Regions from separate parts of the Vreelandella arctica genome, predicted to be linked through region 1. Evidence: predicted binding sites of a transcription regulator. Region 1 holds the regulator's gene; the other holds the start of a gene.
The links. The regulator LexA, encoded in region 1, represses DNA repair genes until DNA is damaged. The targets are predictions, from matches to a motif close to TACTGTNTANNTANACAGTA.

Region 1 (4,421 bases):
TATGCAGTGGTCATTGGTGGATACACAGCAGCGCCGCCGGGTGGTATTGATGGTCTCTAGAGAGTCACACTGCTTGGTAGATTTGCTTTATCGCTGGCAGGCGGGTGAGTTGGATTGCGATATTGTTGGCGTCATTTCCAACCATGACGATATGCGTTCATTGACCGAATGGTACGGCATTCCTTATCACTATGTGCCAGTCGACCCCGATAACAAGCAAGTGTCATTTGCCAAGGTGCAAGCAGAAATCGATAGTGCACGTGCTGATTGCGTCGTGCTGGCGCGTTATATGCAAATTCTGCCGCCTGACCTGTGCGCACGCTATGCAGGGCGGGTGATTAATATTCATCACAGTTTTTTACCCTCTTTCGCTGGGGCTAAGCCCTACCACCAGGCATATCAGCGCGGAGTGAAGCTGATTGGCGCCACCTGCCACTATGTTACCGAGGAACTCGACGCGGGCCCGATTATCGAACAGGATATTCATCGCGTTAGCCACTGCCATACCCCAACCGATCTAGTCCGCTTTGGGCGTGATGTTGAAAAAGCCGTTCTCGCACGCGGTTTACGCTGGCATCTTGAGGATCGGGTTTTAGTGCATGGCAACAAGACCGTGGTGTTTAGCTAACGCTCGATAATGTGAGAAGCCGCTATGTCGTTCGCACAAAGTGTACTGGCGCCCTGGGCGCTGATATTCACCTCGCTACTCTCGTTAGGCGTAGTGGTGTGGGCTCTTTGGCGGCGGCCCTGGCAAGTGCTACTGGAAGACACTGCTCTTCAGCACCGTTGGTTAGGCGCAACGCTGGCAGTGGCGCTGATGTGGCAGCTACGCGCTCAGGCGGTCGACTGGCTAACGCTGCATCTCGTCTTTACGGTATTGATGACACTCGTGTTTAAAGCGCCATTAGCGCTGATCAGCAATATACTCATTAATGTGGCAATGGTAATTATCGGCCGCAATGAGTGGACGCTACTGGGGGCGAATGTACTGGTAACGGGCATTGTTCCGGCTGCCATTATTGGCACAGTGTGGCGGCTGGTAGATCGCCGCCTGCCGGATAACCTGATGGTGTTTCTATTTGCCTGCGGATTTTTTGGGGCGGCGTTGGCAACATTAGGGGCAGGGCTGGCTGCCGTGCTGCTGATCATCGTGGCAGGTACAGACCCTAACGCTATCTATCTTGCCCAGGAGTATGCTCGCTTCTTACCTCTACTAATGCCTTCAGAGGCGTTTATTACCGGGATGCTGCTGAGTATTCTGCTGGTCTATCATCCTAATTGGGTGGCCACCTTTAATGACCACCGCTATATCGACATGCAGTAGCGACGGTGGTTAGCCCAGTGCCTGGCCATTACCGCCACGAATAACGCCAACGCCGACACCTTCGATATCGAGTGACTGTGAACGCAGGTCGATTTCAATGGGCGCAAAGTCTGCATTTTCCGCAAATAGCGTTACTTGGTGGCCCTGGCGTTTGAAGCGCTTAACGGTTACTTCATCATCCAGGCGCGCAACGACAATCTGGCCATCGCGCACCCGCTCGGTACGGTGAACTGCCAATAAATCACCTTCTAAAATACCAATATCCTTCATCGAAAGGCCCCGCACACGCAGCAGATAATCGGCTTTAGGAGTGAAGTACTCGGCTGGCAGAGGGCAGTAACGGTCAATATGCTCAGCCGCTAGGATAGGGCTCCCGGCGGCTACTTCGCCAATCACAGGCAGCCCAGCAGGCGAGGCTTCAATATTGGCAGCTGGCAACGCACTTGCGGTGCTGTCTACTAACTCCTGGGGCTCTTGATTGGGTAGGCGAATACCGCGTGAAGTATTGCGAATAATGCGAATAGCGCCTTTACGCTCGAGCGCGCGCAGGTGCTCTTCCGCGGCGTTAGGTGAGCGGAACCCCAGTGCTTTCGCAATTTCAGCACGGGTCGGAGGGTAGCCAAATTCGCCCATGGTCTTAACAATAAAATCAAATACGTGCTGTTGGCGAGCGGTTAGCGGACGCGACATACCAGACTCCAAAAATAGTGAATAGACAGTAACAAATTAAAAGTCGACTTAATCGATAAGTGGTTAAGTATACAGTATGTTCCTCTGTCCAGTACATGTCTTGTCAACCCCCTCTCTAGAAAGGCCCCCGAATTTTTCCTAATCGTTTTAAACTAAGCTTCTACTCATATAGACAGCCATATTTCATCAGAAAATCAAGCGTTGAGCCCACCAGCGATATGGCATAGTATTTTGCTATGTTTTAAACACTCGTTTCCCCGGAGAGCGGCATGGCTCAATCTGATACGGTAACTCGAATACTCGACACCGCTGAAGTGCTGTTTGCTGAGCGAGGTTTTGCTGAAACATCGCTGCGCAACATCACTAGCAAAGCGCGCGTCAATTTAGCGGCGGTGAATTACCATTTTGGTTCCAAAAAAGCCTTAATTCAGGCCGTGTTTTCACGCTATCTGGACCCGTTCACCCAGCGTTTTCATACTGCGCTTGATGAACTTGAAGCCCAGCATGCAGGGCGCGTTATTCCGTTGGAAACGCTACTCGAAACCATGGCGACCACCGTGCTGGCAGTGCCTGCTGAGCGCAACAGTTTAAAGGTGTTTATGCGCTTGCTGGGCCTTGCCTATAGCCAAGCGCAGGGGCATCTTAGGCGTCATATTCAGCAAGAGTATGGTGATGTGTTTACCCGTTTCACCGAGTTAGTGCGTCAAGCCACGCCCGACTTGCCTGACGCGGAACGCTTTTGGCGGCTACACTTTATGCTTGGTACGGTGATTTTTACGCTTTCAGGCCTTGATGCACTGCGCGATATCGCTGAAAAGGATTATCAAGAGCAGGTCACCGTGCGGGATTTGGTTAGGCGGTTGCGCCCAGTAGTGGTGGCTGCCATGAATGCACCGTTGCCCCCAGCACTTGAAGAAGGAAAATATGCGAACGCCCAAGCTCGCTGAGCTTCCCCCTGTAGAGGACATCTGGTTGGAAATCGATACCACACAGCAGCAGCTACGCTGTTGGCGAGGGCCGAAGGTGCTGCATGAGTGTGAGATATCGTCTGGCCTCGCGGGCGTTGGTGAGCACAACGGCAGTGGCAAAACACCCCATGGTTGGCACTATATAAGAGCCGCGATCGGCAACGGGATGCCTGATAATGCGGTATTTCGGGGTCGTCGCTGGACGGGGGAGGCATTTTCTCCTGCGCTAGCTGAAGCATATCCGAAGCGGGATTGGATTTTGACCCGCATCCTGTGGCTATGCGGACTAGAAAAAGGCGTGAACCGTGGTGGTCAGGTCGATTCACAGCGTCGCTATATTTATCTTCATGGTACGCCCCCTGATCAGCCCATGGGCGTTGCTGCATCCCACGGCTGTATTCGTTTACGCAATAGTGATTTGCTCTATATCTTTTCGTTAGCGTTACCAGGTACCCCCGTTTGGTTGCACGGCGGTCGTCAGTCGTTTGACTAATCTGTTTTGACACCGCTAGACGATCGTCTAGAATCACCGCCTCTTTTTTAATGGACCTATCACGATGACTCAACCGTTAGGCCCGGTCATGCTCGACCTTGAAGGCCCGAAATTAACGGCCGCAGAAAAGCGCTTGCTGCTAGAACCGGTGGTAGGGGGCGTTATTCTGTTTGCCCGCAATGTCCAGAACGGCTACCAAGTACGCCAGCTCTGCAGCGATATTCGACGTGTGCGTGCGGACTTATTGCTTGCCGTTGATCAAGAGGGTGGCCGCGTTCAGCGTATTAAAGAAGGGATGACGCGTCTTCCTGCCATGGCTCGCATTGGTGAGTGTTATAGCGCCAACCCCGATGATGGTCTTGCGCTCGCAAAAGATGCTGGCTGGCTATTGGGCATGGAAATGGCCGCCTGCGGTTTGGATCTTAGCTTTGCTCCGGTACTGGATGTCGAAAGCGGCATCTCAAGTGTTATTGGAGACCGAAGTTTTAGCCGCGATCCCCAGCATGTGGCGCAGCTCGGCAGCGCCTTTATTCAAGGGCTCCATGAGGCTGGTATGGCCGCTGTCGGGAAGCACTTCCCCGGTCACGGCGGAGTTGCGGCAGACTCTCACGTTGCGCTGCCGGTGGATGACCGCCCGCTAGAAGTGATTAAACAACGTGACCTGGTGCCCTTTGCCCATTTGGCCGCGCCGTTAGACGGTGTAATGCCTGCGCATGTGATTTACAGTGCTTTCGATACGCGTCCTGCCGGGTTTTCCCCTCATTGGTTGGGTATGCTGCGTGAATCGTTGGGCTTCAAAGGCTGCATCTTTTCTGATGATTTAAGTATGGCGGGCGCCCACGAGGCGGGTGGGCCCAAACAGCGAGCCCAGGCAGCACTAGCGGCTGGTTGCGATATGTTGCTGGTATGCAATGATCGCGCCGCTGCACTTGAGGTGATTGAAGCC
Region 2 (4,421 bases), on a different contig from region 1:
AGCCAAGTGCGCAGAGACACCGTCGCCCAAAATAGCCGCCTGGACGGCACCTGCGCCAAAAATGAGTACCGGAATATACAGCGGCAGCACTAGCAGCGAGAGCAGTACGCCGCCCCGCGCCAAGCCGACGGTTAACGCCGCCCCAATGGCACCAATCAGGCTCAAGCTCGCCGTGCCCAGCGCCAGCGATAGCGCCAACACCGCGTAACTACCCGCAGGCAGTGCGAGCATAATGCCCAGCAGTGGCGCCATCAGTGCCAACGGCAGCCCGGTCAGCAGCCAATGCACGGCCACTTTCGCCACGCTTAATGCAGCCAGCGGCTGCGGAGCGAGTAACAGCTGTTCAAGGCTGCCGTCGTCGTAGTCACTGCGAAACAGGCTATCTAGTGACAGCAGCGCGGCTAACAGTGCCGCCACCCATAGCAACCCCGGCGCAATCGTCGCCAACAGCTCAGGGTCGGGTGAAATAGCGATCGGAAACAGGGTGATCACCAGAGCAAAAAACACCAGCGGATTGAGCACTTCACCGCGACGTCTCAGCAGCAGCGTCAAATCACGCACCAACGTGGCCTTCACCGCGATCATCAGCCCGCCCTGATGCTCAAGCAGTGGCACTGAAGGGGCATCCATGACGGAGTCTGATCCGTTTAGAGAGCTATCTGAAGAGCTGTGCAAGCCTGTTTTCTGCAACCCTGTTTCCTGCAATCCGGTCTCCTCTACCCCAGCGCTATGCGTCTTAACAGCGATGACGCGGCTAACTCGTGGTGTGTCGTTACTAGCACGCAGCCGCCCGCTTGAGCATGCCTAATCAGTTGCCTTTCAAGGGCTGCAACACCGTGGCGATCAATGGCGGTGAAGGGCTCGTCTAGCACCCACAGCGCGCGGGGTGTCAGCGTCAATCGCGCCAGCGCCACACGGCGCTGCTGGCCTGCCGAGAGTTGAGCGGCGGGCACGTCTTCAAAGCCTGCCAGGCCAACCTGTTCAAGGGCATCCAGGCGCTGCTCCTCGCCCTCTTGTGCCCCGCTGCCCTGTCCTCCACTGCTCTCGCCACTCAGCGCCTGATACCACGCTAAATTTTCTAAGGGGGATAGCCCAGACTTGATGCCTGGGGCATGTCCTAAATAGAGCAAATTAGCGAGAAAATGTTCACGGACACTCTGCATTGCAGCGCCATTCCAGAACAGCTCGCCTTCATAGTCGCTCAGTTGCCCGGAGAGAATTTTAAGCAGGCTAGTTTTACCACTGCCATTAGGCCCTTCAATTCGCACGATTTCACCGCTGCGAATATCGAGATCCAGCCCCTTAAACAGTGAGCGATCATCACGTTCGCAGGACAGCTGTCGGGCTTGTAGACACAGGCTCAAGAGTCTCTCCAGGCACATTGATTTCGCGTCGAACTCTACACGGAAAGCCCGTTTCTCGCCACTCACTCTATGCGGCGCTGGGTCGCAGCATGACCTCAATCAATATGGCGTAAGACCAATTACTGCTAGCACTGTATGCAAAAACAGGTCTATACTGAAAACCACTGTATGAAAGAACATGCAATGGAGATTTCTCAATGACCATATCGATGGCAGCACCTACCGTTAAGCCTAACCACTTACACTCGGTCCCGCGTACCTATGCGCCGACGCCTAGCATTACTCGTCGCAATACCTATGCGCTTAAAGTGCGTGGTAACGCAATGCGTGATTGCAACTTGTTCGATGGCGATGTCATTATTATTCGGCGTTATCAGCATGATGCCCAAACAGAAACCGCCGTTGCCGAAATCAACCAGCAAAAAATCGTCTTGAAGCAGCTCTCGATCAGCCGCTTTGGCGTAGAGCTATGGCCTGAGGATACGTTGCAGCCAGCGCTATTTTTGCATAACCGTGATATTCAGGTGCTCGGCATGGTGATGGGTGTTGAATCTCATCCAAAAACTGGCCTGCAAAATAAGGCTACTATCACGGAGCATTAATGCGTTACCGGGTGCCGGAACTCCCCCTTTCGTCTTGGCAGACCACTGACATCGAAGTCGAAAAAAGTCACTTTATTACCTGGACCTGCCACGCCTCAGACATTGATGCATTCACCCGCATGCTGGCGGCGGCTAAAGCCGAGCATCCCAATGCGAGCCATCACTGCACGGCCTATATTGCTGGCCCACCCGGCGAGCAAAATTTGATTGGCTTCTCTGATGATGGCGAACCTGGCGGCACCGCGGGTCGCCCAATGTATCAAGTTCTGCAGGGCAGCCAATTAGGTCAAATTGGTTGCGTGGTGATCCGCTATTTTGGCGGGACGAAGTTAGGTACCGGCGGCTTGGCCCGCGCTTACGCTCAGGCGGTTAGTCATGCTTTGGAGACGCTACCTACCCGGGAAGTGGTCGAGCGCGATCTTTATACCTTGCGGCTCGGCTTTGCCAATGAAGCGATTGCCCGCGCCTGGTGCGAAGAGCAGGCTATCCCCATTGAGCAAGCGGATTACGATGGCGACGGTGTTCGCTTGACCATTGGTTGGCCACGGGACAACCCACTTGACCTTTCCCCGCTAGAAAACCGCTTGAAGAGCGCTATTGAGGTTCTCTCTGCACCAATGGCATGACGCAGCAGAGCGAAAAGGCCCCCTATGTCATTGCGAGGAGCTTGCGACGCGGCAATCTCATCCTATCTTGAGCACTAACCCCAGATTGCTTCACTTCGTTCGCAATGACACCCACCGGTCATTGCGAGGAGCCTACGACGAAGCAATCTCAAGCCTACACTGAAAACCAATCCACAATTGCTTCACTGTGTTCGCAATGAACACCCCCTATGTCATTGCGAGGAGCTTGCGACGCGGCAATCTCGTCCTGCGGTGGCACACAAACCGAGATCGCCGCGCTTCGCTCGCGATGACAGAGGACTAGTTAACCAAGGTATTTAATCATCACCCCGGCCGCAACCGCCGACCCAATAACACCTGCCACATTGGGTCCCATGGCGTGCATCAACAGGAAGTTATGCGGGTTCGACTCCAGCCCCACCTTGTTGGCCACCCGGGCAGCCATCGGCACCGCAGAAACACCGGCAGCACCAATCAGCGGGTTGATGGGCATTTTACTGACCATGTTCATCAGCTTGGCCATTAACACCCCCGCGGCCGTGCCGATCCCGAAGGCGACAATCCCCAGCCCGAGAATGCCTAACGTTTCAAACGTCAGGAAGCTATCGGCCATTAACTTGGAGCCGACGGACAGCCCCAGAATAATGGTCACAATATTGATCAGGGAATTCTGCGCAGTATCCGATAAACGCTCGACCACACCGCACTCGCGCATCAAGTTACCGAAGCAGAACATACCGAGTAGCGGGGCGGCATCGGGCAGAAACAGTGCGACCAGAATCAACAGCATCAGTGGGAAGACCACTTTTTCCAGCTTGGAGACCGGGCGCAGCTGGGTCATCTTGATTTGCCGCTCTTTATCGGTCGTCAGCAGACGCATGATCGGCGGCTGAATCAGCGGCACCAACGCCATGTAGGCGTAAGCGGCCACGGCAATCGCCCCCAGTAATTCAGGCGCCAGTACGCTGGAGACGTAGATGGAGGTCGGGCCATCCGCACCGCCGATAATACCAATCGCGGCCGCCTGATTGAGAGAGAAGTCCATGACGCCCATCGAGGTCAGCGCCACGGCGCCAAACAGCGTAGCAAAAATACCAAACTGAGCGGCGGCACCTAAAAACAGCGTGCGCGGGTTCGCCAGCAGCGGGCCAAAGTCAGTCATTGCCCCAACGCCCATAAAGATAATCAGCGGGGCGATACCCGAGCCGATTGCGACTTTATAGAAGTTATAAAGCATGCCGTCGCTGTAGCCAACACCCACGGCGATGTCTCGCGCAGCACGCAGCTGGTCGGGTGCGACGCCATCATGGGCGATCATCTTCAGCGACTCCCGCCATGCGTCTAAGTTCGCCAGTGGGTCAAGGGACGCACCCAGCGCTGCTGCCATTTGCTGTAGCACCGCCGGCTTGGCCACCTCAATCGCCTGGTCGAGCGCAGAAATGGCTAGCCCGGCTTCAGGGATATTGGCCAGAATGCCGCCAAAACCAATCGGCACCAGTAGCAACGGCTCAAACTTCTTATAAATGGCAAGGTAAAGCAGCAGAAGACCCACCATGATCATCGCCGCTTGACCGAGCTCAAGGTTATATAGCCCCGAGCCTTCCCATAACGTCACTAATTTATCCATTACTGGGCCCTTAGAGCTCGATCAACGTATCGCCTACGGCTACGCTGTCGCCCTCGCTGACGTTGACCTTAGACACTGTGCCTGCGCTGCTGGCACGCACTTCGGTTTCCATTTTCATCGCTTCAAGAATGATGACCACATCACCTTCAGCGACTTGCTCACCGGGGCGAACGTTCACCTTAAAGATATTACCTGCTAGCGG

Region 2: a site for LexA is predicted at 1,494-1,513, ahead of V8L70_RS10950 (LexA family protein). Genes of this name have one in related genera too.

What each region holds. Positions count from the first base shown of each region.
Region 1 is NZ_JBANSN010000032.1:5,253-9,673, forward strand. It holds gene purU (formyltetrahydrofolate deformylase) at 1-628, shown strand, start outside; gene V8L70_RS19235 (energy-coupling factor ABC transporter permease) at 653-1,324, shown strand; gene lexA (transcriptional repressor LexA) at 1,334-2,014, opposite strand; gene V8L70_RS19245 (TetR/AcrR family transcriptional regulator) at 2,284-2,961, shown strand; gene V8L70_RS19250 (L,D-transpeptidase) at 2,939-3,475, shown strand; gene nagZ (beta-N-acetylhexosaminidase) at 3,540-4,421, shown strand, end outside.
Region 2 is NZ_JBANSN010000010.1:3,740-8,160, reverse strand. It holds gene ccmB (heme exporter protein CcmB) at 1-630, opposite strand, end outside; gene ccmA (cytochrome c biogenesis heme-transporting ATPase CcmA) at 717-1,364, opposite strand; gene V8L70_RS10950 (LexA family protein) at 1,562-1,966, shown strand; gene V8L70_RS10945 (IMPACT family protein) at 1,966-2,592, shown strand; gene V8L70_RS10940 (sodium ion-translocating decarboxylase subunit beta) at 2,897-4,219, opposite strand; gene oadA (sodium-extruding oxaloacetate decarboxylase subunit alpha) at 4,230-4,421, opposite strand, start outside.